Regions from separate parts of the Paenibacillus sp. FSL L8-0340 genome, predicted to be linked through region 2. Evidence: predicted binding sites of a transcription regulator. Region 2 holds the regulator's gene; the other holds the start of a gene.
The links. The regulator CtsR, encoded in region 2, represses protease genes until heat stress. The targets are predictions, from matches to a motif close to ATGGTCAATAAAGGTCAAACA.

Region 1 (16,582 bases), 870 kb from region 2:
GCGGACGGTGTATTTGTAGCCATTGGACACACACCGAACACAGCGTTCCTGGGCGGGCAGATTACTACCGATACCAATGGGTACATTGTGGTGAATCCGGGTACGACGGAAACGAACATTCCGGGTGTTTTCGCTTGCGGCGATGTACAGGATACACGTTACCGGCAGGCAATCTCCGCAGCGGGAACCGGTTGTATGGCGGCGATGGATGCCGAGAAGTTCCTGGAGGGCACCATGGTGCATGACTGGAGCGAAACGCTGGATAAATAAGTACAGCTTCTTCTAAAATATCTATTGAATAGGCAAGCCGGCTGGTCCCTCAATCAGGGACCAGCCGGCTTTTTCTTTTATCTTCAGAGATGTGCGGACCTTCGGATTGAACTTTTTTTCACTTAGTGATTGCAATCACTATTGCCCCCTATCGGCTATGCTAAGCTGTTGTTGAGAAGGATTCTCAGTAGGGAGAAGATGCATATGAACAAAGTGCTGAAGATGGATGAATCCATATTCGAGCTGGTGAGCCGGCATCCCGAGGTTGTGGACATTATGACAGAGCTGGGCTTTCAGGATATTGCCAAGCCGGGAATGCTGCAGACCGCAGGCCGTTTCATGACCTTGTCCAAAGGAATCAAACTGAAGAAAATGAATCCGGACGCCGTAAAGCTGACGTTTCAGCGCCATGGCTTCGAGATTCTTGAATAGAGATTATCTGCAAGACGATATGATAAAAGGAGCGGAATTCCAATGAGTGAACTAATTAACAACCGCGAAGTAGATGTGCCTGAGCAGACACGCCGGCAGGCGATGCTCAAAGAAATTATAAAGGAACTTCATGCCGGGAAAAGTGTGGAAGAGGTCAAAGCACGCTTCGCAGAAGCGGTAGGCGATGTTACGGTGGCGGAGATTTCCGCGATGGAGCATTCACTGATGACGGAGGAGGGTATTCCTGTAGCGGAGGTCCAGCGCCTGTGTTCGGTGCATACGGCCATTTTCAAAGGCTCCATTGAGCAGATTCACCGTTCCTCGAAGCCGGAGGAGCAGCCTGGTCACCCCGTGCATACCTTCAAGCTGGAGAACCGCGAAATCGAACGTCTGGTCAACTTCCGCCTGGAGCTGCATGCCGGTAAGTTTCTGAAGAACGCCAGTGAAGAAATCATCTTCAAGCTGCTGGAGGATCTCAGCCTGCTGCTGGATCTCGACAAGCATTACAGCCGCAAAGAGAACCTGTTGTTCCCGTATCTTGAGAAATACGGAATTTATGGCCCGACCAAGGTTATGTGGGGTGTGGACGACGGCATCCGCGCGATGATAAAAGAGGCTAAAGCTGCACTCAGCCAGTATAACGGCCAAGCCGAGGACATCGGAGTTATGCTTACGAACATCATCCAGGAAGTAAATGAGATGATCTTTAAGGAAGAAAATATTCTGCTGCCGATGGCGCTCGACAAGCTGACCGAAGATGAATGGGTCAAGATAGCCAGAGAAAGCGACGAGATCGGCTTCTGCCTGACTGCACCGGAGCAGGAATGGATTCCTGAGCGTGCTGACGAACCGGAAGGAGCTGCAGTGCAGAGTGAAGCTGTAGGCGAAAGTCCGCAGGGCTTTATCCGTTTCGAGACGGGCCTGCTGTCGCTCCATCAACTGGAGACCGTACTGAACCATCTGCCCGTCGATTTAACGTTCATTGATGAGAATGATGTAGTCCGCTATTTCTCACATGGCAAGGAGCGGATTTTCGCCCGGACCAAAGCGGTTATAGGCCGCACGGTGCAGAACTGCCATCCGCCGCAAAGTGTGCATGTGGTCGAGAAATTACTGGAAGACTTTAAGGCAGGCCGCAAGGATGCCGAGGATTTCTGGATTGCGATTAAGGATAAATTTATCTACATCCGTTATTTCGCCGTTCGTGATGAAGCGGGCCGCTACATGGGTACGCTGGAGTTCACACAGAATATCGCACCGATTCGTGCGCTGGAAGGGCAAAAACGCATATTGTCAGAATAATGACAAGATTGATTTACTACACCTGTTCCTCGCCGGTTAACCCGGCAAATCCACCTGACTTCCCGCCACTAAAGGCCGGGAAGTCTTTTTTGCAACCGCAAAAACCTGTTTTAGTTCTAATTAATCCCGGCTCTGCATTTCTTAACTATGCCATGTGCATTGTCCATGTATCTTGCCTGGCCAATAAATTCATGTGCTCTGGATAGCTTAGCTTTCAAATTAGCCGGGTGTGTCGCCTTTCCTTGACCGCAGAGAAAGCTTCTATTATAGTGGGTACGTAGGATTAACTATTTTAGCATAGAAAAAGGTGGCTTGTTACATGTCTGAAAATATCTACGTTGGCGTGGATTTAGGTGGAACCACGATTAAGGTTGGAATCTGCAATGCCGAGGGGAATCTGCTGCACACTTATGAAGGTCCTACAGGGACTGCGGATGGCGTCGATGCCGTCATCGATAACATCGAGAAATATGTGCGCCAGATTGTGGAGGACTCTCCATACTCTTGGGATCAGCTTGCCGGTGTAGGAGCGGGCCTTGCCGGCTTTACGAACATTCGTGAAGGAATCATCATCCTTGCGCCTAACATAGGTTTTAGAGATGTGCCGATCCGCTCCATTCTGGAGAACCGATTGAACAAGCCTGTGAAAATAGACAATGACGCGAATGTGGCTGCACTGGGCGAAGCCTGGAGCGGTGCGGGACGCGGCATTGAGAATTGCGTCTGCTACACACTGGGAACGGGTGTTGGCGGCGGCATTATCATTAACGGTAAGGTGTATCAAGGATTTGCTGGTCTCGCAGGTGAACTGGGCCATATCTCTGTAGTGCCAGACCTGGAAGCGATCCAGTGCGGCTGCGGCAATATGGGTTGTTTGGAAACCGTTTCCTCTGCTACGGGAATTATCCGTATGGCCAATGATGCTGTAGCACGCGGGGACCGCACCACTCTGTCATTGGTAGAGAAGATTGCGGCGAAGGAAGTATTTGATGCGGCAAAAGCGGGCGACGAAGTTGCAATTCGTATTGTTAACCGTGCAGCGTTCTATCTGGGCAAGTCCATTGCGGCGGTAGCTGCGGTGCTTAACCCTGAAGTGTTTATCATTGGCGGAGGTGTCTCCAAGGCGGGGGATATTTTGTTTGACGAGGTCCGCCGTGTATTCGCCAAGCTGACTCCCGAGCCATTGCAGAAAGGCGTTACCATCGTTCCTGCGGAACTGGGGAATGACGCTGGTATTATTGGGGCTGCCGGCCTTTTGTTGCGTTCTTAATAAGCTGGAATTATTCATATACTAATTTTAGGGAGGGGACGCTTTAATGACCGAATTGGAGCAATCTCCGTCGGCTAGTGCCACCCTGATCATTATTACGGGTATGTCGGGTGCAGGCAAGACCATTGCTGTACAAAGTCTGGAGGACCTCGGGTTCTTCTGTGTCGATAATCTGCCGCCGGTGCTGATCCCGAAATTCGCCGAGCTGATTGAGCAGTCGAAGGGGAAAATTGCCAAAGTGGCGCTCGTAATTGATCTGCGGGGGCGGGAGTTTTTTACGGCTTTGTCAGAGTCGCTGGCCTACATCAAAAACGAGTCAACCATCGGCTGCGAGATTCTGTTTCTCGATGCAACGGATTCTGTGCTTGTCCAGCGCTACAAGGAGAGCCGGCGGCATCATCCGCTGGCTCCCAAAGGGATGCCGCTTGACGGCATCCGGCTGGAGCGCCAGATGCTGGAAGAGCTGAAGGATTCCGCTACACTGTGTCTGGACACCAGCAGCATGAAGCCGGTGCAGTTGAAGGAGAAGATCGTATCGCGGTTTTCGCATCTTGGAAAAAGCACACTCTCCGTTAACATTACCTCGTTCGGATTCAAGTATGGCATTCCGATCGATGCAGACCTCGTATTTGATGTCCGCTTCTTGCCTAACCCACACTATGTGGATCAACTGCGGCCCAAGACTGGCCAAGACAGCGATGTCTACGATTATGTAATGAAATGGCCTGAAACGCAGACGTTTCTGACCAAGCTGCTGGATATGCTTCATTTCCTAATTCCGCAATACCGCAAGGAGGGCAAATCCCAGATTATTATCGGCATCGGCTGCACGGGCGGCAAACACCGTTCGGTAGCGATCGCGGAATATTTGGGCAAAATGCTTGGAGTTAGCGAGACGGAATCCGTAGCGGTTAGCCATCGGGATTCCGAGCGTGATCGGCATTAACGAGAGAAGGGATCATTAGTGGCTGAAGAACAAGGGCAGCGTCCGCGTATCGTCGTGATGGGCGGCGGTACCGGTCTATCTGTCATGCTTCGCGGTTTGAAGGAAAAGCCGCTTGATATTACGGCTATAGTTACTGTGGCGGATGACGGGGGCAGCTCCGGTATTCTGCGCAGCGAGCTGCAAATGCCGCCGCCAGGCGATATTCGCAATGTGCTCACGGCTATGGCTGATGTAGAACCGCTGATGGCGGAGATTATGAAATACCGCTTCAGCAGTGGAGAAGGACTGGCCGGACACAGCCTCGGCAATCTTATTCTTGCGGCGCTTACGGATATCTCCGGTGACTTTGTCACCGCTGTCCGTGAGCTTAGCCGGTTGTTCGCCGTTCGCGGCAGAGTGCTGCCGGCTGCTGGGCACGCTGTGGTGCTGCATGCGGAGATGTCGGACGGCACGATTATTACCGGCGAGTCCAAAATCCCGGAGGCCGGGGGACGGATCAAACGCGTCTTTCTGGAGCCTGCTGATGTGGAACCGCTGCCGGAGGCGCTGGAGGCCATCCGTAATGCAGATGCCATCCTCTGCGGCCCCGGAAGCCTGTATACCAGCATTCTTCCCAACCTGCTGGTGCCGAAGCTGGCGGAGGCTATTGTAGAATCCGAAGCGATTAAGATCTTTGTCTGCAATGTGATGACCCAGCCGGGTGAAACGGATAATTACACGGTCAGTGATCATCTTCAAGCGGTGTATGATCATGTCGGCCTGCACTTATTCGATTACGTTATTGTCAACGACGGGGAGATCCCAGAGCAGGTTCAGGTCAAATATGCGGAAAAAGGCGCCCGCCCGGTGCTGCTTGACCGGGATGTGCTGGACGGCAACGGTTATAAGGTCATTGCGGATAAGCTAGTCTTATTCAAGACTTATCTCCGGCATGACACGAATAAACTCAGTCACCATATTTACCAGTTAGTGAAGGACTGGAAATCCAGATAGTTCTGGTTTGATTTTTGGATGAACATGAAAGAGGTGAGCCCCTTGTCTTTTGCGGCCCTTACAAAAAAAGAGCTGACGATGGTGGAGAGCCAGCCTTGCTGCGAGAAAGCGGAAATGTCAGCGCTGATCCGAATGAATGGTTCGGTGCAGCTTTCGAGCAAAAAGGTAGTTCTCGACATTTCGACGGAAAACGCCGCGATTGCAAGGCGGGTATATTCTTTACTTAAGAAATATTACCAGGTCCATATCGAGCTGCTCGTGCGTAAAAAAATGCGTTTGAAGAAGAATAACGTTTATATCGTAAGAATCCCAAACCGTGTTCAGGAGATCCTGAAGGATTTGCGGATTGTTTCCGAAGGTTTCATCTTTACCGATGGGATCGACAAGGAAATCGTCGGTAAGAACTGCTGTAAGCGCGCATATCTGCGTGGTGCATTTATGGCGGGGGGATCGGTCAACAACCCGGAAGGTTCTTCCTACCATCTGGAAATCGCCTCCATGTATGAGGAGCACTGCAAAGCGCTGGTGGATCTGGCTGGGGAATTTCACCTGAACGCCCGATGCATAGAGCGCAAGAAAGGCTTTATCCTATATATCAAGGAAGGCGAGAAAATCATTGAATTTCTCAGTCTGATTGGAGCGCATCAAGCGTTGTTTAAATTTGAGGATGTGCGGATTATGCGTGATATGCGTAACTCCGTGAACCGGATCGTCAACTGTGAAACAGCGAATTTGAACAAAACGATTGGCGCTGCGGTGCGGCAAATTGAGAACATCAAGCTGCTGCAGCGTGAAGTGGGACTGGAAAGCCTGCCGGATAAGCTGCGCGAGGTCGCTGAAATCCGTTTGGCACACCCGGACATCAACCTCAAGGAAGTGGGCGAGATGCTGAAGGGAACGGTCAGTAAATCCGGTGTAAACCACCGTTTGCGCAAAATTGACGAGCTGGCTGATAAGCTTCGGGGAAGCTGATTATTTTTTTTCTAGTGTGGATGAGGTTATAATGATATAATATTATAAAATTAATGTGAAATTTTTGGGCAGATCTCAAATAGGGGGTAAGCGTTTCATGACAAAGCACCCGGTAGTTGTACGGTTGAAGACGGGGCTCCACGCTCGGCCGGCAGCATTGTTCGTGCAAGAAGCTAACAAGTTTTCGTCGGAGATTTTCGTGGAAAAAGACGATAAAAAGGTTAACGCCAAAAGCATCATGGGCATTATGAGCCTGGCGATCAGTTCCGGCACGGAGATTTATATTAGCGCGGATGGCGCCGATGCGGATCAAGCTGTAACCGCTTTGACTAGTCTTGTAAGCAAGGAAGAGCTTGAGAACCAATAATCTTGCAAGTTCTTACTTATTTGTACACCAGAAACGTTGCTGCGCTCCCTCTCCGGGAGACGGCCAGTTTAAAAAGCCCCTTTGCGGGCTTTTTTTATTACCTTGTTTAGGGAATTTGAATTTGATGAGACTAGAAGGAGAATGAGCATGCACAATCAGGTGACTTTAGCAGAGCCGACAGTAGAGCTGGCGCCGCAGTACTTGGCATTTTACGAAGAATGGCTGGCAGGCGGAGAGATATTCGTCCCTTGGGTAATTGGCATTGATCCCACCGACTTCGCGGCTATGGTCCGGTATTTGCAGGATAACGCGGATGGCGTAAATCTTAAAGAAGGCTGGGTACCTAGTTCTACATACTGGTTGGTGAATGCCGATTCCAAAGTGGTGGGTGCAGTAAATATAAGGCATCGCCTGACTGAGAAACTGCTTCAGAGCGGGGGACATATTGGATATGGGATACTTCGCTCTGAGCGGCGCAAGGGATTGGCAACCGAACTTCTGAGACAGGCGTTGCTGAAGGCGGGCGGGCTTGGGATTGCCAAAGCGCTTGTCGTTTGCGATGACAGCAATATCGCTTCCGAACGGACGATCCGCAGAAACGGCGGGCTGGAGGATAGTTCATACATCGAAGAGGACGGCAACGTGATCCGGAGGTTCTGGATCGAGACGTGAAATGCAGGCGGAATGTAACCTCTGCAAATTTTTTCTTCAAAAGCCTTGGGGGATATGCAACTTTTGCCAAGCAGTTCCGTCTAGAGGGTACCAACAATTTTTGGAGAATGAAAGGGGATGGCAAGGATGAAGAAATGGGGCAAAACAGTCGGTACCGTATTGCTGGCGGGAAGTTTATTGGTAGGGGGTACGGCGTTAAGCGGAGTGCTCCTGGCTCCTGAAAAGGCTTACGCTGCTGAGGACGTGCAGAGAAATGTCGTTAGTGTTGTAGGTAAAGGCGAGCTTTCGATCAAGCCGGATATCGTGTATCTGTCGATTGGCGTCAGCACTTCTGCTGCAACAGCTGAAGAAGCACAGAAGTCCAATGGAGCCAAAATCACCAAGCTGACCAACCTGCTGAAAAAAACCTGGGGTATTGCGGATAAGGATATTCAGAGCACCCAATTTTATGTGCAGCCTAATTACGCCTACACTGAAAAAGACGGTCAACAGGTTAAGGGTTATAACGCCCAGCACACGCTGCAAGTCTCTTACCGCGATCTGACTAAGGTCGGGGGACTGCTGGATGCCGCTTCTACAGCGGGAGCGAACAACATCGGAAGTGCTCGGTTTGCCATTGAGGATCCTTCTGCATTCGAAGCACAGGTTATTGAGAAAGCAATGGCTAATGCAGATGTGAAGGCAGCTGCGATTGCCAAAGTGGCCAAACGCAGTCTGGGCCAGGTCGTTACGGTAATCCAGAACGATGACGGTAATAATCCTGTTGTCTATATGGAGAGTGCCCAAATGTCCAAAGCATCGGCCGATATGGCTGCAGGCACTTCGGTTGAAGCGGGAGAGGTTAAAGTATCTACCCAGCTTAGTGTAATGTACGAGCTGAAATAAGTAGCAACGGGTGAGGCGTTGCTTCCGCTGTGATGGCGGAGGCAACGCCTCTTTTTGCTTTTGAAGTACAGAAGCAGGTGTGAAATCTCTCAATTTGTTTAAAGTAATGTAATAAGACTCGTAATATTTGCAGGGAAACTTTAAGAAACTGTAAGGAGCGTTGTAACAACCACGGTTGCTGTTTATTCTATAATGGGAAGAGTCAATCATCGTATCAGCGGAAGGGGAAAAAAGTATGAAGTATATGTCGAAAGAACAGGCCCGGAAATGGGGCGCAGGATTAATGGCAGCAGGATTGCTGCTGGGCGGAGCTCTTCTGCCTGCAGAGACGAGCCAGGCCGCAGCGGCCAAGACACAGGCTAAGGTCAATTCATCACTTGTTGTATTAAAAACAAACGGAACGATTTCACAGCATACCGGGATCGTAAGCGCAGGAAAAGTATGGGTGCCGGTTGCTTTTATGCGTGATTCTCTGGGTATGCCGTTGACTTATGATAAAACGGAGAAAACTTATACGATCGGGAACGGAATTACACGAACCAAGCTGATGGTCTCCGATTACGGCACCTCCATCACGGTCAATAATTATTTCCTGGGAGAGTTTGAAGGCAAGATTATAAATAACCGTCTGTATGTTCCCTTTGATCTGCTTAGCGATTATTTGGGCTATAAGGGGGATTGGAATGCTGCCTCCGGACGGTTAAATGTGATAAAGAAAACACAAAATCCGATTACGGTAACGACTGAAACTTACAGCAAGGACTACAAGGACGCGCCGATCAAGCTGGATTACCCGCAAATCAGCGGTTTGGACAATGCCAAAGCGCAGGCAGCGATTAATAATACCCTTAAGCAGACGTTCCTAAAGTATGCGGAAGGGGCTGAGAAAGAAATTGCGATTAGAGCCAAAGATGACCGCCCCTATGAATACGAAGGAGGATACGTGGTTACGTACAATCAGGACGGGGTGCTCAGCCTTGTGACCAGCCAGTATGGGTATACCGGCGGCGCTCATGGAATGACCTACCGTAATGCCTTTACCTTCTCACTCAAGGACGGAAAGCAGCTATTGCTTGGAGATTTATTCGGAGCCAACCCCAACTATAAAAAAGAGCTTAATGCAAAGCTGGCGAAGCTGCTGAAAGCAGATGGCGGGTATCTTGGCGGCTTCACCGGCCTGAATACGGAGAAGGATTTCTATTTGAAAGACGGCAAGGCGGTCCTTTTCTTCCAGCTGTATGAATACACTGCGTATGCTGCCGGATTCCCTGAGTTTACTTTCACGTTCAAGGAGCTGCTCCCCAGCGGAAGCAGTCCATTTGCCGCATTGAAGTAAATACAGTGACCTGACTGCGAATCCGCCAATGCCGGATACGGACATTTCTCCGTTACCGGATCACCTAACCGTTCATAAGCTAAAGGAGAAACCAGCTTAGGAGCGGGGAGGGAAAGTAACGATGAGTATTCAGTATACGGCGATTGGCGATTCGTTAACGACAGGATTTGGAGCTCTGCCGGGCAATGGGTTTGTTCCGGTCTACCGCCGGATGGCCGAGGCGCGGCTGCGGGTACCGATCGAATTATCCAATTTGGGAGTCAATGGTTTGACCACAGATGGATTGGAGCAAAGGCTGAAGGCGGATTACAACTATCGGCTTGCCATCAGCGAGGCCGAATTGATTACGATGTCCATTGGCGGCAACGATTTGATCAAGTCGGCCAAAGCGGCGGCCGGCCGGCCGGGCGATCTGGCTCCGGTACTGCAAAAAGCGCTACGGGAATGCAAGCGTAATTTGAATGACATTATGGGCACGCTTTCGCAGTTGAAGGCGGGCATGCGGAGACCCTATATTATCAGAATAGTAGGACTGTATAACCCCTATCCCCAGTTGACGGAAGCGACGGATTGGGTGCGGCAGTTTAACCGCTATGCTGCGGGATATAGCAGCCCGGTATGCCGGTTCGCCTCTATATATAATGAATTTGCCGGCAACGAGCGCGGGCTGCTGTCAATAGATCATTTGCATCCTCACGGAAGAGGTTACCGTGTTATCGCCGGGAAGCTGGATGCGTTGGGGTATGGGCGTCTGGGTTAATTCTTCATCAATAGAATAATGCACCTGGACTATAAAACAGCAAAAGAGGCTGGCGGGGATCACTTAGTGGTCCCAACCAGCCTCTTTGTTGTTGCATGTATTAAACGCCGGCAGGCAGCGTTTTCTCGATAACTTTATCGACAATACCATATTCAGCTGCTTCAGCTGCAGTCATGAAATAGTCGCGGTCGGTATCCTTTTCGATCCGTTCCAGCGGCTGTCCTGTGCGCTCGGACAGAATGCGGTTCAGCTTGTCGCGCAGCTTGAGGATGCGGCGGGCGCGGATTTCGATGTCCGTAGCCTGACCTTGAGCACCGCCCAGAGGCTGGTGAATCATAATTTCACTGTTAGGGAGTGCAAAACGTTTGCCTTTGGCACCGGCGTTCAGCAGGAAAGCTCCCATCGAAGCGGCCATACCTACGCAAATCGTCGATACATCCGGTTTGATGTACTGCATTGTATCAAATATAGCCATACCCGCTGTAATGGAGCCACCAGGGCTGTTTACATACAGGTGAATATCCTTCTCCGGATCCTCGGCAGCCAGAAACAGCATTTGCGCGATGATGGAATTGGCTACCACGTCATTAACCTCCGTTCCAAGGAAAATGATGCGGTCCTTCAGCAGGCGGGAATAGATGTCATAAGCGCGCTCACCGCGGTTGCTCTGTTCTACTACCATAGGAATATAACTCACGTGGAAAACCTCCTTGAATTGGTTCTTCGAATGTGTTCATTTTTACTGTTACCGTATTAACCACATGATAAACAAATTCAAACAAAAAGTCAAAGAAAGTCAAACTTAGTTGCAAAAAAAGAGCCATCACCTGGCTCTTTGGTTAATTATTAGTATAGGTGTTGCTAAATTATAGACAAATAAGAAAAAAATGGCGCGCCCGCCAAGAATCGAACTTGGATCTCAGGCTTCGGAGGCCTACGTCATATCCATTGGACCACGGGCGCAACAGAAATTATTATAATACACTTATTATTCAAATGCAATGGGTTCATCCTGTTGTTTAGAAAATATCTTTCCCCGGATCTCTGTGATGATGTATAAGATGAAAAGAGGTTGAGAATTATACTCTCGGGAGACTTGCACTCCGCGTAATATTTGGGTAGAATATGGGTGGGACTTAAAAAGTTAACCCGGGACATTTTGAGACCACGAACAAGGGAATAGAGAAAGACGAAGTTGCAGGAGTGAAAGTATGCGTAATTTATTAGAAATCCAAAAGCAGCTTCTGCCTGATCTCATGGAAACCCTTAAGAGACGGTACACGATTCTACATCAGATCATGCTGTCCGATATTATCGGACGCAGGACGCTCGCCGCTTCGCTTGATATGACTGAGCGGGTACTGCGCGCCGAGACGGATCTTCTGAAATCGCAAGGGCTCATTGAGATCGAGAGTGTCGGCATGCGCATCAGCGATGCCGGGCGCAGACTGCTTGACCTGCTGGAGCCGATCGCCAAGAGCTTGTTCGGCCTGGATGATCTGGAAGAGAAGATTCGCTCAACGTACGGTCTTAGTAAAGTCATAGTAGTGCCTGGCGATTGTGAGACATCGTTGTTTACCAAACGTGAGCTGGGCCGGGCAGGCGCCAAAGCGTTGCTGGGTGTGCTCCGTGCAGGCGATACGATTGCTGTCACCGGCGGTTCGACACTGGCCGAAATGGCCGATCAGCTGACACCGCCGTTATCCCATTCCTATAAGAACGCCTGGATTGTTCCGGCGCGCGGAGGACTTGGGGAAAGTATGGAGATTCAAGCTAATACCATTGCTTCGACGATGGCCAAACGGCTTGGAGCCAATTATCGGCTGCTGCATGTACCCGATCTGCTCAGCGGGGATGCTTATCAATCGCTGGCGCAGGACTCCAATATTGGAGAAATCGTGCAAATCATCCGTAGATCGCGTATTATTGTTCATGGAATTGGCGATGCCATTGAAATGACCCACCGCCGTAAGCTTGATGAGACTACGGTCTCGGAAATACAGGAAGAAGGCGCGGTTGCCGAATCGTTCGGCTACTATTTCAATGAAGACGGCCAGGTTGTCCATACCATGCTGACGATGGGACTGCGACTGGAGGATATTATCCGGACGGAAGTTGTCATCGGAATCGCCGGAGGCAAACGCAAGGCGAAGGCCATTCATGCGATGCTGCGGTTTGGGCAAGAGGATATACTCGTCATAGACGAGGCAGCGGCTGTCGAAATCGGCAAAGAAATTGACGCACAAATACAGCAGGTCCTATAGCATCCAGTTTCTGGAGAGCATTCGCAGTTATTTTGCATTATACTTAACATTGTTGTCTTGACAAGCTTAACGGCCTGTCTTGAATAAATAAAACGAAATCTAGGAGGAACTATTCAATGAGTGTAAAAGTTGGTATTAACGGTTTTGGACGTATTGGACGCCTTGCATTCCGCCGTATTCAAAATGTAGAAGGTATCGAAGTGGTAGCAATCAATGACTTGACTGATGCTAAGATGCTTGCTCATTTGCTTAAATATGATACAACTCAAGGTAAATTCCAGGGTGAAGTTGAAGTTCACGACGGATTCTTCAAAGTAAACGGCAAAGAAGTTAAGGTTCTGGCTAACCGCAACCCTGAAGAACTTCCTTGGGGCGACCTCGGTGTTGACATCGTTCTGGAATGCACAGGTTTCTTCACAACTAAAGAAGCAGCTGAGAAACACTTGAAAGGCGGAGCTAAGAAAGTAGTTATTTCCGCTCCAGCTACAGGCGACATGAAAACTGTCGTTTACAACGTTAACCATGACATTCTGGATGGTACTGAAACAGTTATCTCCGGCGCATCTTGCACAACTAACTGCCTGGCTCCAATGGCAAAAGTGCTGAACGACAAGTTCGGCATCGTTGAAGGCTTGATGACAACTATCCACGCTTACACTGGTGACCAGAACACTCTTGATGCTCCACACGCTAAAGGCGACTTCAGACGTGCCCGTGCTGCTGCTGAGAACATCATCCCTAACACTACCGGTGCTGCTAAAGCCATCGGCCTGGTTATTCCAGATCTGAAAGGCAAACTTGACGGAGCTGCTCAACGTGTGCCTGTAGCTACAGGTTCCCTGACTGAGCTGGTTACTGTCCTTAACAAGAGCGTTACTGTTGAAGAGCTGAACGCAGCAATGAAAGAAGCTTCCGATCCAGAAACTTACGGCTACACTGAAGATGAAATCGTATCTTCCGACATCAAAGGCATGACTTTCGGTTCCCTGTTCGACGCAACACAAACTAAAGTCCTGACTGTTGGCGACAAACAACTGGTTAAAACTGTTGCTTGGTATGACAATGAAATGTCCTACACTGCACAACTTGTTCGCACTTTGGAACACTTCGCTAAACTTGCTCAATAAGATCGTTTTTATATAAGCAGCATCTATAGAGCGGAAACAGAAGTTCCTTGTTTCCGCTCTTTCTAAATGGATTCGTGAGTGAACCAATATGGGTGTGGAGGAAACTAATCATGAACAAAAAGAGCGTCCGTGATGTAGAAGTAGCAGGCAAACGCGTATTCGTACGCGTCGATTTCAATGTGCCAGTGGAAGACGGTAAAATCACTGATGATACACGTATCCGCGAAACACTTCCAACGATTAAATACCTGATCGAGAACGGTGCAAAGATCATTCTGGCCAGCCATATGGGCCGTCCTAAGGGTCAATTCGTTGATTCCATGCGCCTTACCGGTGCTGCTGTACGTCTGTCCGAGCTGCTCGGCAAACCAGTTGCCAAAGCTGATGAGGCGATCGGCGATGCTGTTAAAGCACAAATTGCTGAACTGAACAACGGTGATGTACTTGTGCTTGAGAATGTCCGTTTCTATCCGGGTGAAGAAAAGAACGATCCTGAACTGGCTAAGCAGTTCGCGGAACTGGCTGACCTGTTCGTCAACGACGCATTCGGCGCAGCTCACCGTGCACATGCTTCGACTGAGGGCATCGCTCACTTCCTGCCGGCTGTATCTGGTCTTCTGATGGAGAAAGAATTGTCTGTTCTGGGCAAAGCTCTTTCGAACCCTGAGCGTCCTTTCACTGCCATCATCGGCGGTTCCAAGGTTAAAGACAAGATCGACGTTATCGACAACCTGCTGACTTTGGCTGACAATGTACTGATCGGCGGCGGCCTTTCCTATACATTCACTAAAGCTCAAGGCTTCGAAATCGGAAATTCCTTGGTAGACAACGACAAACTTGATGTTGCTCTTGGATTTATCGAGAAGGCTAAAGCACTGGGCAAAAATTTCGTACTTCCGGTTGACGTAGTTGTAGCCGATAAGTTCGGCGCAGATGCCAACACCAGAATTGTTGATACAACTGACATTCCTGCGGGTTGGGAAGGTCTGGACATCGGTCCTAAAACTCGTGAGATTTATGCCGATATCATCAAAAACTCCAAGCTGGTTGTATGGAACGGACCTATGGGTGTGTTCGAAATCGACATCTTTGCTGAAGGTACAAAGGCTGTAGCACAGGCTTGTGCGACAACCGAAGGTTACACTGTAATTGGTGGCGGTGATTCCGCAGCTGCAGCAGAGAAATTCCACCTGGCTGACCAAATGGATCATATCTCCACTGGCGGCGGCGCATCACTCGAGTTCATGGAAGGCAAGGCACTTCCTGGCGTAGAAGCACTGAACGACAAGTAAGACGTAGAAGGTAGAAGGAGGCAATCCATTACTATGAGTAGAACACCTATTATCGCCGGGAACTGGAAGATGTTCAAAACCGTTCCGGAAGCAGAAGGCTTCATCACTGAAGTCAAAGGCCAAGCAGAAGTAGCAGGCGTAGAGACTGTTGTTTGCGCTCCATTTACTAACCTGCCAGCACTGGTAGCAGCAGTAAAAGGCACAAGCATCAAGATCGGTGCACAAAACCTGCACTTCGAAGATAACGGCGCTTATACAGGCGAAATCAGCGGTGTAATGCTGAAGGACCTTGGCGTTGATTATGTTATCATCGGGCACTCCGAACGTCGCGCTTATTTTGGCGAAACGGACGAAATCGTCAACAAAAAGATGCATGCGGCATTCCGTCACGGCATCACTCCAATTGTTTGTGTAGGCGAAAAGCTTGAAGAGCGCGAAGCTAATCAAACAAAAGATGTGTGCAAAGTTCAAACCGAAGCTGCATTTGCCGGTCTCAGTGCCGAACAGGCTGCTCAGGTGGTTATCGCCTATGAGCCTATCTGGGCGATTGGCACAGGCAAATCCTCCACTTCCCAGGATGCCAACGAAGTTATTGCTTATATCCGTACCCTTGTAAAAGGTCTGTATGATGAAGCAACTGCTGAAGCTGTGCGTATTCAATACGGCGGTAGTGTGAAGCCTGAGAATGTAACGGAGTACATGAGTCAAAGCGACATCGACGGCGCTCTTGTCGGCGGTGCCAGCCTGCAGCCAGCTTCCTTTGTTTCACTCGTTGAGGGGGCGAAGTAAGAATGTCAGCACCAAAACCTGTAGCATTAATCATCATGGACGGTTTCGGTTTGCGCAATACGACTGAAGGCAACGCTGTTGCTCAAGCCAACAAGCCTAACTATGACCGTTATCTGAAACAATATCCGAATACCACACTGACCGCTTGCGGCGAGGCTGTAGGTCTGCCGGAAGGACAAATGGGTAACTCGGAAGTAGGACACCTTAACATCGGTGCCGGACGTATCGTATATCAGGATTTGACCCGGATTGACAAGTCTATCCGTGACGGAGAATTCTTTGATAACGAAACGCTGGTTGCTGCTGTAAGAAACGCCAAATCAACCGGCAAAAAGCTTCATCTGTATGCACTGGTCTCCGACGGAGGCGTACACAGTCATATCAGCCACCTGTTTGCCATGCTTGATCTGGCCAAGAAAGAGGATATGCACGAAGTGTATATTCACGCATTCATGGATGGCCGCGATGTACCTCCTGACAGCGGACAAAAGTTCGTTCAGGATCTCGTAGCCAAGATTGAAGAGGTTGGCGTAGGTAAGATTGCTACGGTATCCGGGCGTTACTTCGCAATGGACCGTGACAAACGCTGGGAGCGTGTAGAGAAAGCCTATCGTGCTATGGTATATGGCGATGGTCCGAAATATACTGATGCCCTGCAGGCGATCACAGCCTCCTATCAGAATTCCGTGTATGATGAATTCGTTGAGCCTAGTGTTATTGTAGACAGCAACGACAAGCCGGTTGCGGTAGTGGAAAGCGGTGATTCTGTTGTGTTCCTGAACTTCCGCCCTGACCGTGCGATTCAGTTGTCCCAAGTCTTTACCAACTCGGATTTCCGTGGTTTTGACCGGGGGCCTTTGTTCCCGCAAGGCCTGCACTTCGTATGTCTGACTACATTCAGCGAA
Region 2 (16,582 bases):
GATCGTTGTCGAATACTGCCCGAATGTCCGACTTGATATGCTTAAACATCACGGTTCCCCTCTTCTTGGCTTCCCCGCCTCCTGTTTACAGGTACGCATAAGGAAGGTATTGGCGCAGCCCACTATCTATCTCTCTACACGTTTGCCGCGGGCTTAGGCTTGGTCAGAAATCCATCTTTATGTCCAAAGAATCTGCTCTCCTATTTCAACAAAAAACGCCTCTGCAGCTAAAAGCTGCAGAGGCGTTTAACCGCGGTTCCACTCTGCTTGGATGATTGCATATTCCCCAGCCCAACATTCCGGCCTCTGGATGCAGCATCCCTCTTGCGTCATTAACGGCAACGTTCCCGGCACAGTCTAACGTCCCTTAAGGGAACGCTCAACCCTGCAGCTCACAGGCGCATGTTCAGCGGCGGACAAATGAATAACTTCCAGCCTCTTAAGGAAGTTCCTCACGAGGTTATTCTCTCTGGCAATTGTCCTTATGCGCTTACTTTTCCTGATCACAGCTATTACAATATTCTTCTATCTTAGCGAAAAGATAAGGGACTGACAAGAGGTTTGCCCCCAGGTCATCAAAGCTTAGGCCCCTTTGATTTGTGATTTCAAACGTTCAATGACCCGGTTCCGGCCCAGCAGGGCAATCGTCACATTCAGGTCACGGCCATGTGTCTGACCCGTCAAAGCGACACGGATTGGCATAAACAGCGCTTTTCCTTTGTGGCCCGTCTCTTTCTGCACTTCTTTAATCAGAACAGCCATATTGCTGGCAGTGAAGTCTTCAGTACCTTCCACCTTGGCCAGAAAAGCGGAGAGAACTTCAGAAACCTGGCTCTCAGCCAGAATCTGAGCCGCTTCCGTTTCGAGCTCCACATGGCTGCGGAAGAACATTTCGGACAGCCCGACAATATCCGATGCAGCCGTCAGCTGCTCCTGGTACAGTGCAACAAGTGTTTCCGCCCAGGTCTGCTGTTCATCATTAAGCTGAGCCGGGAGTCTTCCCGCCTTTTGCAGATGAGGAATGGCCAATGCTGCAATCCGCTTCGGATCCGCATGCTTAATGTAGTGATTGTTCAAATGAGCCAGCTTGTTCGTGTCGAACACAGCGGGACTCTTGGACAGGCGGTCAGCGGTAAAGATCGAGATCAGCTCTTCTTTATTAAAGATTTCCTCTTCACCTTCCGGAGACCAGCCAAGCAACGAGATGAAGTTAAAGAGCGCTTCCGGCAGATAGCCGAGCTGATCATACTGCTCGATGAATTGAATAATGGATTCATTCCGTTTGCTCAGCTTCTTGTGGTCATCGCCGACAATCAGCGTCATATGACCAAATAGCGGCGGTTCCCAGTCAAGTGATTCATAAATCATCAGCTGGCGCGGCGTATTGGAGATATGGTCTTCCCCGCGCAGCACGTGGGAGATTTCCATCAGATGATCATCTATCGCTACAGCAAAGTTATAGGTCGGAATTCCGTCCTTCTTCACGATTACAAAATCGCCCATTTCTTTAGTAGTAAAAGAAATGCTGCCTTTTACGATGTCCTCAAAGGTATATGTGCGATCTTCCGGCACCCGGAAGCGGATGCTGGCAATACGTCCTTCCGCTTCAAACGCGAGGCGTTGTGCCTCTGTCAAATCGCGGTGCTTGCCGGAATAACGCGGAGTTTCGCCGCGGGCCGTCTGTTCCTCACGTTCCGCTTCCAGCTCCTCTTCGGTGCAATAGCAGCGGTAAGCCAGACCGCGGTCTAGCAAATCCTGCCAGTAGATACGATACAAATCAAGGCGTTCGGTCTGGCGGTAAGGGCCGTATTCTCCGCCAACATCGACGCTCTCATCCCAGTCTACTCCCAGCCACTTCAAGTATTTCAGCTGGCTTTCTTCCCCGCCGGCGACATTGCGCTTTACATCTGTATCTTCGATCCGGATAATGAATTTTCCGCCCAGATTACGGGCAAATAAATAGTTAAACAGTGCTGTTCTGGCATTTCCGATATGTAAATGTCCCGTAGGGCTCGGTGCGTAACGCACCCGGACTTGATCCGCCATAGTATTCCCTCCGCTTCATAATGGTTAAAATTAGGTCACTTGCAGCCATCTCAAGATGATATCACATCTTGGAGCAGGCAGACAATAGATTGTGCCGCAATTCCTTCGCCGCGTCCGGCAAATCCGAGCTGTTCGGTAGTGGTCGCTTTTACATTCACTTTCGAGGTTTCCGCTCCAAGCGCGCGGGCAATGATCTCACTCATCTGCGGGATGTACGGAGCCATCTTTGGCTTCTGGGCAATAATAGTTGAGTCGATATTGCCGAGCCTATAGCCACGCTCGCGGGCAAGACTCCATACCTGCTCCAATAGCTTCAGGCTGTCCGCATCCTTGAAGGCCGGATCGGTGTCGGGAAAATGCCTGCCGATATCACCAAGCCCAAGCGCCCCCAGAATAGCATCACTTACCGCGTGCAGCAGCACATCCGCATCGGAGTGCCCCAGCAGCCCTTTTTCATAAGGAATGGTGACTCCGCCAATAATACACGGTCTTCCCTCTACCAGCTGGTGTACATCAAAACCTTGTCCTACAGCTATCATGCTTAACCCTCTCCCCTGTTTCTTTCTGTAAATTCGGCAAAATCGAGGTCTTCCGGCGTTGTGATCTTTATGTTCCTGTAGCTTCCCTCCACCACAGATACCGGAATCCCGCTGCGCTCGGCCAGGCTGGAGTCATCGGTGCCAATAAATCCTTCCCGCTCCGCCGCGGCATACGCCGCAAGCAAATCAGACAGACGAAAAGTCTGCGGGGTCTGAATCGCCCACAGACTTCGCCGATCCGGCGTAGACAGCACCTTACCATCACCGTCTACCTGCTTGATCGTATCCTTTACCGGCACTGCAAGTACGGATGCGCCGACCGCTCTGGCCCGTTCGTAGCAAGCATCAATCTCACTCTCCTGCACGAATGGACGTACACCGTCATGCACCATGACCCAGTTGGTGTCCAGCTGCTTTAGCCCCAAATGTACGGAGTGCTGACGTTCGGAGCCTCCGGGAACGACAGCCTTCACTTTGTCCAGCTTATAGGCCTCTACCCATTCCCGGCAGCGTTCTATGTCCTCCTGGCCAGCAACCAGTACAATTCCAGAGATAAGTTCATGCTGCTGGAACACCTCCAGCGTATGCACGATAATGGGTTTGCCTTGAAGCAGCAAATATTGCTTGCTCTCGGCGGTCCCCATCCGTGTTCCTCTGCCTGCCGCCACAATCACGGCGCCCACACTGTTTGACATTCTTTTTGCTCCTGTCTTTCACGTATATCCCCATCATAACGTGTTTGGCGGTCATTTCCAACCCAAAAGACATTTTGCAGTATGGCTTCTTGCTTATTGCGCTTTTTCCAGCAGCTTCGGTTTGGCAAAAATCATTCTGCCGGCTGAGGTCTGCAGCACACTTGTAACCAAAACCTCCATCGTCGTGCCGATGTACTCGCGTCCGCCTTCAACGACAATCATTGTTCCATCATCGAGATAGGCTACCCCTTGTCCATGCTCCTTGCCGTCTTTAATGACCTGTACGATAATCTCCTCTCCCGGCAGAACAACCGGTTTTACCGCATTTGCCAGATCGTTGATATTAAGTACGGAAACCCCCTGCAGCTCACAGACCTTATTGAGATTGAAATCATTGGTTACCACCTTGCCGCGCAGCACTTTGGCGAGCTTGACCAGCTTGCTGTCCACCTCGGAGATCTCTTCGAAATCGCCTTCGTAGATAAGCACCTTCACATCCAGTTCTTTCTGGATCTTATTGAGTATATCTAGACCGCGCCGGCCACGGTTGCGTTTCAGCAGATCGGAAGAATCGGCGATGTGCTGAAGCTCTTCCAGAACAAACTCAGGGATGACAATCGTCCCCTCGATAAATCCCGTTTTGCAGATATCGGCAATCCGCCCGTCAATAATGACGCTGGTATCGAGAATTTTATGCTCCTCCAGTCCGCGGCCCTCCGGTTCAGCCGATTGTCCCCAGCGCCCGGTTGTCCAAAGCGAGGCCAACTCCTCTTTCTTCTCCAGACCGATCCGCAGCCCCATATAACCCAGAGCTAGCGTGGCAGCCACCTGCACCAGCTCACCTGCCTTCCCCAGCCAGTCCATGGCCGGATGGAGCAGCAGGGACAACAGCAGCCCTCCAGTAAGTCCTGCGGCACCTGCGGCCAATTCATTCATAGGAATTCGCGAGCAGTACAACACCGCCTCATGCAGCTTTGAACCTGCCCACTCCGCGCATAAAGTCCCCGCAAACAAAAAAATAATGGCACCCAGCACCGTAAATAAAATGCTTCCTTCCACAGGCAGGTTTTCCCCCAGCTTTCCCATTCCCTCCGGGAACCCTTTTTCTGCCGTATGGTATAGCGAAAAACCGGACCAGGCTCCGCATAACCCGGCTAGCGTCAACATCACTTTTTTCCACATAACCTTAAGCACCTCCTTTTATTCATCCTAAAATGATCTATACTTCACCAGTATGTTCCAATTTTCAGGACGGTAATCGGGGGTTGCTTATTTTTTCTCATACTTTTACCTTACCGCTCCTGTAAAGATTCCCAGGAACTCCTATTCCCGTTGAAAACAGGGGGGCCCTGGCATATAATGAACTCAATTACGAACCCAGGGGTGAATGAAAAATGAGCGCACCAAGTTTACAGGCCTTTCAGGATCAAGTCTCCGAACTGCTGCTCCGTCACCGTAGTCTTCTGGATGTAATGTCCAAGAACGGGCAGAGCAGCGCATCCGTCAACCGTGCCGTTGTCAAGGCCATTACCGAATGCGGCTGTATTCAGCTGCATGCCACCAAACAGGTGTTCGAGCCCGCTTTGGGACTTGAACAAGCTAAGGAACTCGCAGGAACTCATCTTGAGGGCCAGCTGTGTGAGAACTGCCGTGAAGTTGTCGCCTCCGAGCTGGGGCGGGAATTGTTCTATATGTCTGCACTGTGCAATCTGCTTGACATTAATATGGACGAGGTTGTAGTGAAGGAATCGCAGAAATGCGCTACGCTCGGTTTGTTCAACCTATCCTAATCATGGCTGCAGACGCTCTTGTATGCTTTCTTCATTCGTTCAACCGAAAAAGGCTTTGCCGTCCACTGAGGTCAGGGAGGGCAAAGCCTTTTTCGGTATATATAAAGGAACTATCATACAGAGGAATAACTTGCATACTACCCGTTCTTGGAGTGATAGATCTTGTCTTCCGAACGTCTTCTGCGGCGGTGACGGCGACGTGCCGTGAGCCGGTCAATATTATGCTTAAATCCGTACAAAGCATACAGCGCGAGCAGTCCAAAGATCATCTTGGCAATCTGCTCCGGGAACACAACTGCTACTGCTACCGCCACAATAATCACTAACGGCGCACCAACGACCGCTTTTTTGGGCAGTCCGATCTTCTTGAAGTTAGGGTATTTGACTGTGCTGACCATCAGATAAGATAAGAGCAAAGTGGCAACAATCATGAATGGAGCAGAAACATCTTTATGAAAAAGAGCCAGTGTGGCGAGCACGCCACCTGCAGCAGGAATAGGCAAACCGACAAAATATCCGGGGATTCCCGGGCGGACATTAAAACGGGCCAACCGCAGCGCCCCGAATACCGGGAATATTGCTGTTACAGTCCAGCCGAGCGCAGAACTCAAATCCTGCAGGCTTGTAAGATACATAATTAGCGCAGGTGCCACACCAAAGGATACGACATCGGATAGGGAATCCAGCTCTTTGCCAAATTCACTCTCGCAGCCCAGCGCCCGCGCTACACGGCCATCTAGTCCGTCAAGCAGCATAGCGATAATCACCATGATAGCGGCCATGCTAAGCTTGCCGTCAAACGCCATCATGATACCAAACATTCCAAGCATCAGGTTACCAATGGTAAAAAGACTCGGAATTGATTTTTGTATCATTTCTTCACCTCTATTTTATTACTTTGAGCCTAACTTCTTCAATATTACGTGATTGTATGTTATTTACATTTGCCTGTCAATAAGAACTTGTTTCTGCAGACGTTTAAGTCCGTCTTGGATATTTCGTGCCCGAACCTCTCCGATTCCATCCACCTCATCGAGTTCCGCGATGCTCGCGGTCATCAGATTCGGCAGCATTTCGAAGCGCTCCACCAGATTGTGGATGATCACATTCGGCAGGCGTGGAATCTTATTAAGCAGCCGGTACCCGCGCGGAGTAACGACTTCCTCGGAGGCAATCGCTGTAGAGGAATAACCAAGCAGACGGGCAATATGATTGTCATCCATCAGCTCATCGTCGCTGGAACGTTTGAGTCCGGCAATAATTTCGCGGATTTTGTCCTCCTGTTCCTCTCTTGCATAGTCTCTGTACAGAAGCCATGCTTCTTCCTCTGTATTTCCAACCAGTTCTTCCATCTGCATGCTGATCAAGCGCCCTTCGTTGCCGAGTTCGTTGATATAGCGCTTGATTTCCATTTTAATGCGCAGTACCATCTCCACCCGCTGGATCACCCCGACAACTTCAACCACGGTAACGATGCCTTCATATTCAGAAGCGGAAAGGTTCGTTAAACCCTGGGTAAGTACTGCTTTGTACTTCTCAAGGGTTTGTATAGCCTGGTTGGCCTTGGCCAGAATTGCCCCAATCTCCTTAAGCGCATAACGGATGGAACCTTGATATAGGGTAATGATGTTGCGCCGCTGGGAAATGGATACCACCAGCTTGCCCGTCTGCTTGGCGACACGCTCTGCAGTGCGGTGGCGGATCCCTGTCTCAATGGATGAGATGGAGGAATCGGGAATAAGCTGCGTATTTGCGTACAGTATCCGCTTCAAATCCTCGCTCAGAATAATGGCTCCGTCCATTTTGGCTAATTCATATAAATAATTGGGTGAAAAATCGCAGTTAATGGAGAAGCCCCCATCGACAACTTCCATCACCTCAGGGCTGTATCCGACAACAATCAAAGCTCCTGTCTTTGCACGCAGCACATTCTCCAGACCTTCCCGGAAGGGAGTTCCGGGTGCCGCCATCCTCAGCAGATCATTCATATTATCTAATTGATTATATTCTTTCATCTTCCTATGCCCCCTAATCTAACGCGACCGATAGTGCATCTGCTACGGTACTGACGCCAATAATCTGGATATCCTGCGGATGTTTCCAGCCTTTCATGCTCTTCTCTGGCATAATCACTCTCCGGAAGCCAAGTTTAGACGCTTCCTTCACCCGCATTTCCGCGCGTGAGACCCCCCTGACCTCACCGGTGAGACCGACTTCACCAAAGAAGACATCATAAGGCTTGGTTGATATATCGCGGAAGCTGGAAGCAATGCTGATAGCTACAGCCAAATCTACTGCTGGTTCATCCAGCTTTACCCCACCGGCAACGTTCAGATAAGCATCCTGGTTTTGCAGGAACATCCCCATCCGTTTCTCCAGCACCGCAATAATAAGCGCCATCCGCTGGTGGTCCATACCTGTGCACATCCGGCGGGGGGAAGGGAAATGAGTTGCAGCGACAAGTGCCTGAAGCTCAACAAGCACCGGTCTGGTTCCTTCCATACTCGCCACTACTGCTGAACCCGCTACACCTAGCGGACGTTCGGACAAGAACAGCTCGGAGGGATTCTCCACTTCTGTAAGCCCGATCTCCCCCATCTCAAAGATACCGATCTCGTTGGTTGAACCGAAGCGGTTTTTGACTGCCCGCAGCAACCGGTACGTATGATGCCGCTCTCCTTCAAAATAGAGCACGCAATCCACCATATGCTCCAGCATTCGGGGCCCGGCAATCGCGCCTTCCTTGGTGACATGACCAACAAGTACGGTTGCGATCCCGCGAATTTTGGCGATACGCATAAATCTTGTCGTACATTCCCGAACCTGTGTCACGCTGCCAGGTGCACTGGTTACTTCCGGCATGAATACCGTCTGGATGGAGTCAATGACGAGGAACTGAGGTTTGATCTGTTCAATGGCTTCCTCGATGCTTTCCATATTCGTCTCGCACAGTACATACAGCTCTGCCGACAACGCCCCGAGGCGATCGGCACGGAGTTTGGTCTGCCGAACAGATTCTTCTCCCGAGATGTACAATACGCGTAAACCTTGAGTAGTCAATGCATGCGAGGTCTGCAGCAGCAGGGTTGACTTCCCGATGCCGGGGTCGCCTCCGACCAGCACCAGCGAACCCGGCACAATACCTCCGCCGAGAACCCGGTTAAGCTCACCGATGCCTGTCAATATACGGGGCTCTTTGTCACTTTCTATATTTATGATCGATTGCGCCTTTTCTTTACTCTGAAAAATAGGTGCATTCATTCCTTGTGTTTTGACTACGCTTTCGGTCTCCTCAACCATGGAGTTCCATGCCTGGCAGCCCGGGCATTTGCCGAACCACTTCGGCGATTCGTAGCCGCATTCGGTGCAGAAAAATTTAGTTTTTGGTTTAGCCATGTGTACTCCTTACCGTCTGAACTGCTTAAATTGCGGATAATTTTCTCTTATTCAAAGTTTACCATTTCTGCACCTTGAACGGAAGGTCAGTTCAGAGCTACTTTTGAGGAGTATCTCATTAACTTTCCTGAAATTCGGATGAATTATCACCAAAAGGGTCTGAACAGCAACAAAAAGCCCCCGCCCCTCTATACGGAGGAACGGGAGCTATGTTTCACAGATGGATATTATTTCTCAGTTTCTACTTCTTTTTCCAGGGAAGCTGCTGGCGGCTCAACGGTAGTTACGACAAGCTCACCGTTCACCTCATCAATCTTGAGGGAATCACCTTTTTTGATGTTGCCCTTCAGCAGTTCTTCAGACAGCCGGTCCTCAATATGCTTCTGGATCGCCCGGCGAAGCGGACGTGCGCCGAAGGCTGGATCATAGCCCTCTTTGGCCAGGAAGGCTTTGCCTCCCTCTGTCAGCTCAAAGTCCACATCGTACTCACGCAGCCGCTTGCGCAGCTCATCGGACATCAGCGTAACAATTTCTGCGATATGCTTTTCTTCCAGAGAGTGGAAGACAATGATCTCATCGATCCGGTTCAGGAACTCGGGACGGAAGCTCTTCTTCAGCTCATCCATAACCTTGCCCTTCATATTGGTGTAGTCTGCTCCCGCATCCTGCACCGCTGTGAAGCCCAGTGTCGAATTCTTCTTGATCGCCTGCGCTCCTACATTGGAGGTAAGAATGATCAGAGTGTTGCGGAAATCGACCACGCGGCCTTTGGAATCGGTCAGACGGCCGTCTTCCAGCACCTGCAGCAGGATGTTGAATACTTCTGGATGAGCCTTCTCAATTTCGTCCAGCAGTACTACGGAATATGGTTTACGGCGTACCTTCTCGGTCAATTGTCCGCCTTCTTCATAACCCACATAACCTGGAGGCGCTCCTACCAAACGGGAAGTGGAGTGTTTCTCCATATACTCCGACATATCAATCCGGACCACCGCATTCTCATCACCGAACATTGCTTCAGCAAGCGCCCGTGCCAGCTCGGTTTTACCAACCCCGGTTGGACCCAGGAAGATGAAAGAACCCATAGGGCGTTTAGGATCCTTAAGTCCTGCACGTGCCCGGCGGAGGGCCCGGCTGACTGCCTTGACGGCTTCGTCCTGGCCGATTACCCGTTCATGCAGGATAGACTCCATATTAAGCAGACGGTCGGTTTCCTCTTCCTTCAGCTTGCTGACCGGTATGCCGGTCCAGCTGGCTACCACTTGAGCGATATCCTCCGGTGTAACCTGCGAGTCGGTGCGGCCTTGCTTCTCTTTCCACTGGTTCTTGGTCGTGTCCAGTTCCTCGCGGATCTTTTGCTCCGTATCCCGCAGTGCTGCAGCCTTCTCGAATTCCTGGCTCTGTACGGCTGAATCCTTCTCCTTGCGGATATCATCCAGACGCATTTCCAGTTCCTTCAGATTCGGCGGAATCGTGTAAGAATTCAATCTTACCTTAGAACCGGCTTCATCAATCAGGTCAATTGCTTTGTCCGGAAGGAACCGGTCAGGAATGTAACGGTCGGACAGTTTTACAGCCTCTACGATGGCTTCATCCGTGATCTTCACACGGTGATGGGCTTCATAACGGTCACGTAGTCCGTAAAGAATCTGTACAGCTTCCTCAGGAGAAGGCTGATCCACCGTAATAGGCTGGAAGCGGCGTTCTAAGGCTGCATCTTTCTCAATATATTTGCGGTATTCATCCAGCGTAGTGGCACCGATGCATTGCAGCTCTCCACGGGCCAGAGCCGGCTTCAGGATGTTGGAGGCGTCAATGGCACCTTCCGCACCGCCTGCACCGATCAGGGTGTGCAGCTCGTCAATGAAGAGCACGATGTTTCCTGCCTGGCGAATCTCATCCATAATCTTCTTAAGGCGGTCTTCAAACTCACCGCGGTATTTGGTTCCGGCTACTACAGAACCCATATCCAGAGTCATTACGCGTTTGTCGCGCAGCGTTTCCGGAATTTCATTATTGATGATCTTTTGGGCCAGACCTTCGGCAATGGCTGTTTTACCAACCCCAGGCTCACCGATCAGCACCGGATTGTTCTTCGTCCGGCGGCTCAGCACCTGAATGACACGTTCAATTTCCTTACTGCGGCCAATAACCGGATCCAGGTTGCCATCCTTGGCATAGGCGGTAAGGTCACGGGCCAGGCCATCCAGCGTTGGTGTGCTGACATTGGCAGGCGCACCGCTGTGGCTGGAAGTAGCTTCGCTGCTGCCGAGCAGCTGCAGCACTTGCTGGCGGGCCTTGTTAAGGCTGATCCCCAGGTTGTTAAGTACACGGGCAGCTACACCCTCGCCTTCACGGATAAGTCCGAGCAGGATATGCTCAGTGCCGACGTAAGTGTGTCCCAGCTTGCGGGCTTCGTCCATCGACAGCTCAATAACTTTTTTGGCACGAGGAGTATACGCGATGTTTGTTGGCTGCTCCTGTCCTCTGCCGATCAGTGTTTCCACTTCATCCTGAATTTTCTCAAGACCCAGACCAAGTCCGATTAGAGCTTTCGCGGCTATGCCGTCTCCTTCACGAATCAGTCCGAGCAAAATATGTTCTGTCCCAATGTTGTTGTGTCCCAAACGAACAGCTTCTTCTTGCGCCAGCGCCAGCACTTTTTGTGCGCGTTCCGTAAATCTTCCAAACATCATATCTCCTGCACCTCCACGAATAATAAATATCTATAATTAATGTTGTGATCCCAGTGTTTCCCGGAGCAGCTTTGCCCGGTACATATCACGTTCAGTAGCCGTGAGCTCATCGCCGAACAGCTTTTGCAAAAATCCGGGCTGTGTCTTGACATTCAGCTCATTCAGCACTGAAATCGAAGGCCCTTCCAGTATCCCCAAATCGACTCCAAGCCGCAAATCGGATAACCGCTGGGCCGACTCTTTAAGCTCCATTACTGCCGCATAGGACAAAATGCCGTAAGAACGTTTAATCCGGTCGGTAATCCGCAGTGCGGAATCAACCAGCAGGCGTTCACGGGCATTCCGTTCATGCTCTATAATCTGGGTGACCACACTGTGAAGATTCTCAATGATTTCACTTTCGGTCTGTCCCAGCGTAATCTGGTTGGATATCTGAAAGATGTTCCCTACTGCTTCGCTGCCCTCACCATAAATTCCTCTTACGGTCAGTCCCACCTGATTTACAGCGGATAGAATCCGGTTGATCTGATGGGTCATAACCAGTGCCGGCAAATGCAGCATCACCGAGGCTCTTAGCCCGGTTCCTACATTGGTGGGACAACTCGTTAAGTACCCTCTTCTATCATCAAAGGCATAATTGACAGAAGCCTCAAAAATATCGTCGATGGCCGTAGCCCTTACCCAAGCCTCTTTAACCTGCAGGCCGGGAAACAGACATTGAATCCGGAGGTGGTCTTCCTCATTGATCATGATGCTGACCGACTCATCCTCGTTCAGAATGACCGCTCCACCCCGTGAATCATTGGCTAGATTTGGACTGATCAGATGTTTCTCCACCAGCACTTTTTTATCCAGCTCATCCAGCTCATCCAGCTTCAGCAGTTGAAAGGTACCAAAGTCCGCTGCAGCTTCTCCCTGAAACACGGGTGCCAGCTGCTCCAGCGCCTCTTCCGCCTGCTCGGCAGATGCCAGCAAAGGAAAAGGCAGGTGCTCCAGATTGCGGGCGATACGCATACGGCTGCTGATTACAATCTCAGAATGGCTGCCACCGCAGCGCATCCAGTCACTAAGCGCTTGTTCGGTAAACCGGAGACTTGACATGCCGCATCCCCCCTATATATGAAAGACTTTACTCTTGTGCCATTTCTTTTTCAAGTCGGCGGATCTGATCCCGCAGCTCGGCTGCAGTTTCGAACTCCTCTTGCATAATGCTTTGCTGCAATTCCAACTTCAGTTCATCAATTTGCCGTTTGCACATAATTTGTGCCCCCGCACGTTTTGGCAGCTTGCCTACATGAGCGGTACTGCCATGCACTCTTCGGAACAGCGGATCCAGCGTGCTGTCAAAATATTTATAGCAGGAGCTGCAGCCGAACCGTCCAAGTTTGCTGAACTGGGAATACGTCATGCCGCAATTCTCGCATTTCAGTCCCTGTGCATTTTGGGTTGCCGCGGATTTCTCCTTGCCGGAACCTTCCAGATCCAGTAAACCGGAGAGCAGGCTGTGAATGGAGAACCCGCCCGCGGTTCCGGGAATTAACTCCCCCTTCTCCCGCGCACAGCTTTCACAAATATGAAATTCCGTCTTCTCTCCACTCACAATTTTGGTGAAATGAAGGGTAGCCGGTTTGACGCCGCATTCCTGGCAAAGCATAAGCGGTGTCCCCCTTACCATTCGTATTATTTACCAAGCAAAGAAATCAGCATGGCTTTCATAATCTTGGCACGAATCTCATCCCGGTAGGGCAGATTAATCGTCAGACAATCCCGGGAAACAGCGGCGCGCATGAGACACGCTTCACGCTTGGTTAAGAACAGGGCCTCCTCAAGCTGGTAGATCAGCCCTTCGGCGGAATTCTGGTCAATATCATTGCCTATCGTGGATTTGAGATGTGCGTAAAGCGCCACATTCTGAGGAAGCTCAAAGCGCTGAATCCGGATGTAACCTCCGCCTCCACGTTTGCTCTCGACCACATAGCCCTTCTCCAAAGTAAAGCGCGTACTGATGACATAATTGATCTGCGACGGTACACAGGAAAACTGGTCCGCCAGATCATTACGCTGAATTTCCACCGTACCTTCGGGACTTTCATGCAAAATATTCTTCAGATATTGTTCGATAATATCGGAGATATTACGCATCACTCATCCTCCAGTGTTCAAAGCGTTAGGGTAATTCTTGCTGTACATCCGTCCGTCGGTGATCTCTTAAGAACTTAACCGAAGCACCTGATGGCGAATCGGACACAATGTCCTGCCTTTCAGGCTTTACAACTTAGGAGAGACTGCTTTTGGGATGCGTTGACTTTGACTTTCTTTGACTTTTTTCATATTATAACATATTCTCACTGAATTCCAAGTGGTTAGTCTTATTTTTTACTTATTGCCGCCATTGTATTCGGAATAACCCTTAGATCAACATGCATTTTTTAATATGAAAAATAAAAAGCTCTCCCTGCTTCATTCAGCGCGGAAGAGCTGCTTACGATCAAAAGAAATCAAACAATGCGGTCCGTGCCTGCGGCATAATCCCTTTCAGCCACTCCACCGCTTCTAGACTGCCGGTTAACTGCCCACAGCGGTGCAATTCTCCCGGACGTTTGTATCCAAGCAGCAGCACCGTCAATGTTCCAATACCGCAGCGCAAATCTGCCTGCTCTCCGTTACCCTCTACTTGTATTAAAGATGCCTCGCCTTGCTGATCGACCTTCCACTCCCACAGCCCTTCGTTCCAAGGGGCATGCTCATCCTCAATATACAACGTGCACTTTTGCAGCTCACTCTGTTCCTTAAAGGTGAGTCCTTCCACAAAGGCTTTGGCATTAACAATACGCGCCATAAAATAAGGATAATTCTCCTGCGGAATACGGGGATCCGGAAGCAAAAACGGCAGCATATCATCGGCTGGCACCAGCTTTAATTTCGCAGCGGTGACCATCGAATCATGGTTAGCGAGAAAAGTCCACAATCCCCGGCGGGCTTCTTCGTCCATAAAAATGAATTCATCAATAACCAGTTCTTTGTTCTCTATTTTATAAAGCACATAACCTCCCGGTTCACCCGCTGCAGAATAAAACACACAATGATGTGTATCCTCATCCACTACGCTGTTCTCCCACCATTCACGATCACGAAGCAGCGCACCGTTATACCCGGAAGCAAAGCGCCCGTATAACTGTTCCAATACTTCAATGTTCGCTTTATCGCGCTCTACATGCCCCTCCATTTCGGCCTTCCGCGGAAACTTGCCCACCGGTATCGTGTACTTCTTATATTCACAGTAGATCTCCCACCCAAACCTGCGGTAAAAAGGAATCAAGAAGGGATGCAGGAAGGATAATGTATGACCTGACTCGTTCATTGTTTGCAGCGTGTGGGACAAAAGCTTGGCCACAAGTCCCTGTCTGCGGTTCTCCGGCCATGTCGCCACTCCGGCAATCCCACCCATGGAGACCGCTTTGCCTTGCACATACACCTGAAAAGGCAGCAGTGTCAGCTTCGCACTTAGCTCCCCTTCCTCAAAAATGCCCCAGACTCCTTCCGGCTTGAACTTTTGTTTGGATTTCACTCTGTCGTCACCGTTAAGTTTGAATTGAAAAGCGTACTCGGACAAGCCAAGGCTTGCCTCAAAATCCTCCAGCTGCAATTGCCTGATCTCCAATACCTTCACCTCATTATCAAATAGAATAGTGCTTATTAAGAGTATATCAAGCCCAGAAACGGTACGCGAATCCGCCAAGAAAGATTATAAAGAATCCAATGGTTATCCACAACTTATACACAGCAGCACAAAGAACCGGAAAGAATATCTTTCCGGCAAAAAATAGTTATCCACGATTCCACAGTCTCTATCCACAAATTCCACATATTATCCACAAAACCCGTGTATTACTTGGATTTTCTCTTGACGAATCTCCGAGAATATGTCTTTCATCCACATCTTTCAGAGGTAGTTGCCTTTCTAATATTGTATCCACATGTGTGTAAGTTTTCTGCACTTCCTGAAAATTATCCACAGCATTTCCACAGCCCTGCACAAACACAAAAAAGCCACTGTCAATAAATCAACAATGGCTTTGTGTGCTTGGCGGCGTCCTACTCTCCCAGGACCCTTCGGTCCAAGTACCATCGGCGCTGGAGGGCTTAACGGTCGTGTTCGGGATGGGTACGCGTGGAACCCCTCCGCTATCGCCACCAAACGGGCATTTACAGCGTAAATGCTTCAGGAACCTTAATTCCTGAAAACTGAATCCGAAACGAATCTGCGTCTTAATTTGTTGGATAAGCCCTCGACCGATTAGTATTGGTCAGCTCCATGCATTGCTGCACTTCCACCTCCAACCTATCTACCTCGTCGTCTTCAAGGGGTCTTACTAATTGGGAAATCTCATCTTGAGGGGGGCTTCACGCTTAGATGCTTTCAGCGCTTATCCCGTCCGTACGTAGCTACTCAGCCATGCTCCTGGCGGAACAACTGATGCACCAGCGGTACGTCCATCCCGGTCCTCTCGTACTAAGGACAGCTCCTCTCAAATTTCCTGCGCCCACGACAGATAGGGACCGAACTGTCTCACGACGTTCTGAACCCAGCTCGCGTACCGCTTTAATGGGCGAACAGCCCAACCCTTGGGACCTACTTCAGCCCCAGGATGCGATGAGCCGACATCGAGGTGCCAAACCTCCCCGTCGATGTGGACTCTTGGGGGAGATAAGCCTGTTATCCCCAGGGTAGCTTTTATCCGTTGAGCGATGGCCCTTCCATGCGGTACCACCGGATCACTAAGTCCGACTTTCGTCCCTGCTCGACTTGTAGGTCTCGCAGTCAAGCTCCCTTATGCCTTTGCACTCTTCGAATGATTTCCAACCATTCTGAGGGAACCTTTGAACGCCTCCGTTACTCTTTAGGAGGCGACCGCCCCAGTCAAACTGCCCGCCTGACACGGTCCCCGTACCCGATTAGGGCACTAGGTTAGAACCTAGATACGATCAGGGTGGTATCCCAACGGCGCCTCCGCAGAAGCTTGCGCTCCTGCCTCTACGGCTCCCACCTATCCTGTACAGATCGTACCCAAATTCAATATCAAGCTGCAGTAAAGCTCCATGGGGTCTTTCCGTCTTGTCGCGGGTAACCTGCATCTTCACAGGTATTAAAATTTCACCGGATCTCTCGTTGAGACAGCGCCCAAGTCGTTACGCCATTCGTGCGGGTCAGAATTTACCTGACAAGGAATTTCGCTACCTTAGGACCGTTATAGTTACGGCCGCCGTTTACTGGGGCTTCGGTTCACAGCTTCGGATTGCTCCTAACCGCTCCCCTTAACCTTCCAGCACCGGGCAGGCGTCAGCCCGTATACTTCGCCTTGCGGCTTCGCACAGACCTGTGTTTTTGCTAAACAGTCGCTTGGGCCTTTTCACTGCGG

Region 1: the regulator CtsR is predicted to act here: its motif matches at 10,988-11,008, upstream of clpP (ATP-dependent Clp endopeptidase proteolytic subunit ClpP).

The regions. Positions count from the first base shown of each region.
Region 1 covers NZ_CP151967.1:163,894-180,475, forward strand. Annotated here, with positions in the region: gene trxB (thioredoxin-disulfide reductase) at 1-270, shown strand, start outside; gene NST07_RS00825 (DUF1858 domain-containing protein) at 475-702, shown strand; gene NST07_RS00830 (DUF438 domain-containing protein) at 745-2,004, shown strand; gene NST07_RS00835 (ROK family glucokinase) at 2,324-3,274, shown strand; gene rapZ (RNase adapter RapZ) at 3,321-4,220, shown strand; gene NST07_RS00845 (YvcK family protein) at 4,278-5,213, shown strand; gene whiA (DNA-binding protein WhiA) at 5,256-6,185, shown strand; gene NST07_RS00855 (HPr family phosphocarrier protein) at 6,283-6,552, shown strand; gene NST07_RS00860 (GNAT family N-acetyltransferase) at 6,700-7,224, shown strand; gene NST07_RS00865 (SIMPL domain-containing protein) at 7,351-8,109, shown strand; gene NST07_RS00870 (DUF4163 domain-containing protein) at 8,345-9,445, shown strand; gene NST07_RS00875 (GDSL-type esterase/lipase family protein) at 9,567-10,205, shown strand; gene clpP (ATP-dependent Clp endopeptidase proteolytic subunit ClpP) at 10,306-10,902, opposite strand; tRNA gene NST07_RS00885 (tRNA-Arg) at 11,094-11,168, opposite strand; gene NST07_RS00890 (sugar-binding domain-containing protein) at 11,417-12,469, shown strand; gene gap (type I glyceraldehyde-3-phosphate dehydrogenase) at 12,586-13,596, shown strand; gene NST07_RS00900 (phosphoglycerate kinase) at 13,707-14,888, shown strand; gene tpiA (triose-phosphate isomerase) at 14,922-15,677, shown strand; gene gpmI (2,3-bisphosphoglycerate-independent phosphoglycerate mutase) at 15,680-16,582, shown strand, end outside.
Region 2 covers NZ_CP151967.1:6,752,653-6,769,234, forward strand. Annotated here, with positions in the region: gene cysE (serine O-acetyltransferase) at 1-49, opposite strand, end outside; gene gltX (glutamate--tRNA ligase) at 583-2,046, opposite strand; gene ispF (2-C-methyl-D-erythritol 2,4-cyclodiphosphate synthase) at 2,097-2,585, opposite strand; gene ispD (2-C-methyl-D-erythritol 4-phosphate cytidylyltransferase) at 2,588-3,280, opposite strand; gene NST07_RS31070 (PIN/TRAM domain-containing protein) at 3,374-4,462, opposite strand; gene NST07_RS31075 (hypothetical protein) at 4,675-5,070, shown strand; gene pssA (CDP-diacylglycerol--serine O-phosphatidyltransferase) at 5,208-5,945, opposite strand; gene disA (DNA integrity scanning diadenylate cyclase DisA) at 6,009-7,085, opposite strand; gene radA (DNA repair protein RadA) at 7,099-8,466, opposite strand; gene clpC (ATP-dependent protease ATP-binding subunit ClpC) at 8,694-11,162, opposite strand; gene NST07_RS31100 (protein arginine kinase) at 11,199-12,263, opposite strand; gene NST07_RS31105 (UvrB/UvrC motif-containing protein) at 12,292-12,816, opposite strand; gene NST07_RS31110 (CtsR family transcriptional regulator) at 12,843-13,304, opposite strand; gene NST07_RS31115 (GNAT family N-acetyltransferase) at 13,651-14,823, opposite strand; rRNA gene rrf (5S ribosomal RNA) at 15,245-15,361, opposite strand; rRNA gene NST07_RS31125 (23S ribosomal RNA) at 15,440-16,582, opposite strand, start outside.